Regions from separate parts of the Mesorhizobium sp. WSM4976 genome, predicted to be linked through region 2. Evidence: predicted binding sites of a transcription regulator. Region 2 holds the regulator's gene; the other holds the start of a gene.

The links. The regulator PhoB, encoded in region 2, activates phosphate uptake and scavenging genes when phosphate is short. The targets are predictions, from matches to a motif close to TGTCATNNANCTGTCAT.
Region 1: a site for PhoB is predicted at 1,010-1,026, ahead of P9272_RS16870 (RNA degradosome polyphosphate kinase). Genes of this name have one in related genera too.

What each region holds. Positions count from the first base shown of each region.
Region 1 covers NZ_JARTVT010000012.1:171,001-173,200, forward strand. The annotation lists gene P9272_RS16860 (FAD-dependent monooxygenase) at 1-656, opposite strand, end outside; gene P9272_RS16865 (zinc-finger domain-containing protein) at 686-931, opposite strand; gene P9272_RS16870 (RNA degradosome polyphosphate kinase) at 1,181-2,200, shown strand, end outside.
Region 2 covers NZ_JARTVT010000021.1:123,714-125,913, reverse strand. The annotation lists gene phoU (phosphate signaling complex protein PhoU) at 1-640, shown strand, start outside; gene phoB (phosphate regulon transcriptional regulator PhoB) at 658-1,347, shown strand; gene P9272_RS24585 (ROK family protein) at 1,648-2,200, opposite strand, start outside.

The sequences.
Region 1 (2,200 bases), on a different contig from region 2:
GTGACGCAGCCCGCCGCTCCGATCTCGGCAAAAGCCTGCCCGGCAGGGCCGTCGACCGCCACAGTGGCGCGCCAGGCCAGTCGGCCCGAGAAGCGGCTTTTCGCGAAGGCGGGGTCCCGGGCCGCAAGCCGCGCGCGAACCGTCGACCAGACGCCATCGGCTCCGACCAGCAGGCTGCTTGCGACCGAGGTGGTTTTCCCCTCGATCTCGACCGTCGTGGTTACGCTTCGCGGGTCGGTGGCGATGCCAGTCACCCGCGCGCCGGTGACGAGTTCGATATCCGACCGCCCCGCCATTTCCTCCGCCAGGGCCGCCTGCAGGTCGGCGCGGTGGGACACCAGATAGGGCGCGCCCCAGCGCTGCTCGGCTGCCTGTCCAAGCGGTACGCGCGCCAGCTCGCGCAGGCTTTTCGCATCCTTCAGCACCACCGCTTCGGGCCGGACCGCGTTGGGCAACAGGCGGTCCAGTACGCCAAGCCGGCGCAGGATGCGGGTCGCGTTGGGAGCCAGCTGGAGGCCGGAGCCGGCCGCTTGGAGCTGCTTGGCCTGCTCGAACAGTTTCACCGGCAAGCCGCGGGCTGAAAAGGCGAGTGCCGCAGTCAGTCCGGCGATGCCGGCCCCGGCTATGACGACTTGCCGGGACCCTGTCTCATTCATGGTCTAGCAGTCATTCATGATCTGCAGGCTCAGGCGGCCTGGTCAACATAGAGGCAGCCGGCCGGCTGCGTTTCCGTCGCCTTCAGCGACGGCGAATAGCGGTAAAGCGTCGAGCAGTAGGGGCAGACCTTTTCATTATCGTCGCCCATGTCGAGGAACACATGCGGATGGTCGAAAGGCGGGTTGGCGCCGGTGCACATGAATTCCTTGACACCGATCTCGATGACCGGATGGCCCGCGTCGTTCTGAAAATGGGGAATGCTGCCGCCTGCCATCGTCGTCTCCAATTGGGTTCGGCCAGTGGGTGTGACCCGCCTGCATCTGGAGCATAACATGCCAGTTTGCAAGATCGATGAAATCAAACTGTCGCAAAAGGCTGCCAGAGGATAAGTTGAGCCGGTTAAGCGCGTAAGGCTGGCACGGAGCGATTCCGTGACGATCCTGCGTCACAAAGAGATGTTAGAGCGTCGCCGAACGGCAATATGCGGGTCTCCCTAAGGCGGTTGCAGGCAAGAGCGGGAAACATGAACGAACTGAAGCCGGTGCAGAGCGAGTTCATCACCGTCGAGGCGGCGAGCCCCGACGGTGGCAATCCCGACCGTTTCGTCAATCGCGAGTTTTCCTGGCTGCAGTTCAACCGGCGCGTGCTGGAAGAGTCCCTCAACGAGCATCATCCGCTGCTTGAGCGGGTGCGCTTCCTGTCGATTTCGGCCGCCAACCTCGACGAGTTCTTCATGGTCCGCGTCGCCGGCCTCGCCGGTCAGGTGCGCGAGGGCATTGCCCTGAAAAGCCCGGACGGCCGCACGCCCGAGCAGCAGCTCGAGCAATTGCTGCGCGAGGTCGAGCGCCTGCAGGAGGACCAGCAGAAGAGCCTCTCGGCGCTGATGGCCCTGCTCAACAAGGAAGGCATCGAAAGCATCACCCGAGACGCGCTGACCAAGGATGAGAAGACTTGGCTGGAGGAGCATTTCCAGGAACAGGTCTTCCCTGTGCTGACGCCGCTGTCGATCGATCCGGCGCATCCGTTTCCCTTCATCCCCAATCTCGGCTTTTCCATCGCCTTGCAATTGCGCCACCGCAAGAATGGCGAGGAGATGAGCGCGCTCTTGCGCCTGCCGGTGGCGCTCAGGCGCTTCATCCGCCTGCCGGACCGCAGGCGCCATGTGCGCTTCATTCCGCTGGAGGAGGCGGTCGGCATCTATATCGGCAAGCTGTTCCCCGGCTATGAGGTCAAGGGCTCGGGCACGTTCCGCATCATCCGCGACAGCGATATCGAGGTGGAAGAAGAGTCGGAAGACCTTGTGCGCCTGTTCGAGACGGCGCTGAAGCGGCGTCGCCGCGGTTCAGTGATCCGTATCGAATTCGATACGCTGATGCCGGCGGAATTGCGCGATTTCGTCGCCGGCGAGCTGGGCGTCTCGGCGAGCCGCATCAGCGTTCTCACCGGTCCGCTTGCGCTCAACCAGATTTCCGAGATCGTCGCCATTCCACGCGACGACCTGAAGTTCACCCCCTACAATCCGCGCTTTCCCGAACGAATCCGC
Region 2 (2,200 bases):
GGGCGATCTCGCCGGCTCCATGGTCGGCGGCTCGACCAGGGCCCTGCTCGAAAGCGACAATGCGCTGGCGCAGCGCGTCGTCTCCGACGATGCCATCATGGATGCGCGTCAGCGCGAGCTTGACGACCGCGCCATCACGCTGATCGCCAAGCGCCAACCGATGGCGGACGATCTTCGCCACGTGGTCGGCTCGATCCGCATGGCGGGCGACCTCGAACGCATCGGCGATCTCGCCAAGAACATCGCCAAGCGCGTCGGGTCGGTCGGCGTCAGCACCGCCCCGCGCGACCTCACGCATTCGATCGATTCCATGGCGCAGCTGGTGCTGATCCAGGTCCAGGGCGTGATCCAGGAATATACGGTGGGCGATGCCGCGGCGCTGGCCAAGCTTCGCAACGATGACGAACGCATCGACGTCAAATACACCTCGGTGTTCCGCGAGCTGTTGACCTACATGATGGAAGACCCGCGCAACATCACCCCTTGCACGCATCTTCTATTCTGCGCCAAGAATCTCGAACGCATCGGCGACCATGTGACCAACATCGCCGAGAACGCCTATTATGTGCTGACCGGCACGCAATTGCCCGCCAACCGTCCGAAGCAGGACGAGACGGCAATGTCGGCGCCGGCCGCCTGAGGGAAAAGGTTACCCCGATGATCGCGCCACGCATCATGGTGGTGGAGGACGAGGAGCCGCTGGGGGTGCTGCTCCGCTACAATCTCGAATCCGAGGGTTACCAGGTGGAAGTGGTGACCCGCGGCGACGAGGCCGAAATCCGCCTTCAGGAAAACGTTCCCGACCTGCTCGTGCTCGACTGGATGGTGCCGGCGGTCTCAGGCATCGAGCTCTGCCGGCGTCTCAGGATGCGGCCCGAAACCGAGCGGCTGCCGATCATCATGCTGACAGCGCGCGGTGAAGAAAGCGATCGGGTTCGAGGTTTGTCCACCGGCGCCGACGACTATCTGGTCAAGCCGTTCTCGACGCCGGAGTTCATGGCGCGCGTCAAGGCGCTGCTGCGCCGCGCCAAGCCTGAGGTGCTGTCCAGCGTGCTCAAGGTCGGCGACATCGTGCTCGACCGCGAATCGCATCGCGTCTACCGCAAGAAGAGCGAGATCAGGCTCGGCCCGACCGAGTTCCGCCTGCTCGAATTCATGATGCGGCATCCCGGCCGCGTGTTCTCGCGCAGCCAACTGCTCGACAATGTCTGGGGCGAGACGATCTATATCGACGAGCGTACGGTGGACGTCCATGTCGGCCGCCTGCGCAAGGCCGTCAACAACGGCCGCATGCCGGACGTCATCCGCACCATTCGCGGGGCGGGTTACGCCATCCGCGAGGAGTAGGATACGGTGCCAAAGTGGTGACGGGGCAGGCACTTCCAGCATCCACGCTGGTGGGTAGCCGAGACGCTTGTGCGTCGTCAACCAACGGGCGGAGCAAGGAGCGCAGCGACTCGGCGCAGACCCGCGGATCCATGCTGCGGCTCGAAGCGTTGCGACGGTCCGGATTTTTCGCCGCTGCGCCCTACGATCAAGGTAACGGCACGGATTCCAGGGTCTCCGCGACGGAGCTTCGCTCCTGCTTCGCTCCGAAATGACGAAGCTCAAAGGCCTTCGCTGATCTCCGGCGAATCGGAAACGCGCTCAGGCCACGTTCTTCCCCGCCGCGTCAGTTCTCGCCTGGACGCCCGGCGCGAAAATCTCCTGGTCGACGAAGGTCAACGCGCGCATGGCGCAGCCTTCGCGGATCAGCGGCAGCTCGTTCGGCTCGGTGTCGAAGGAGATCGAGCTCGAGTGCTGGCCGCCGGCGGTCCGGGCGATCGCCTCCCTCAGCGCCGGCTCGATAAGGTCGAAGGCGGCCGCGCTGACGCCGACCATAGCGACAGGCGCAGGGTCGATAAGGGCGAACAGGCTGCCCAAACCGAAGCCCAGCGCCTCGCCGGCCCGGCGATAAGCCTCCCGCTCGGGGCCGTCCTCCTGCCGGGCCTTTGCAGCCAGCGCGCGCATGTCGGCGTCGCCGATGTCGATTGGCGCGGCGTCCTCGCTTATCCCCATGGCGCTGCGCCAGATCGCGTAATTGCCGGCATAGGCCTCGACGCAGCCGCGGCGCCCGCAGCGGCAAAGCGCGCCGCCCGGACGATGTATCATGTGGCCGAACTCGCCGCCGGAAGAATGCGTGCCGGTGAACAATTCGCCC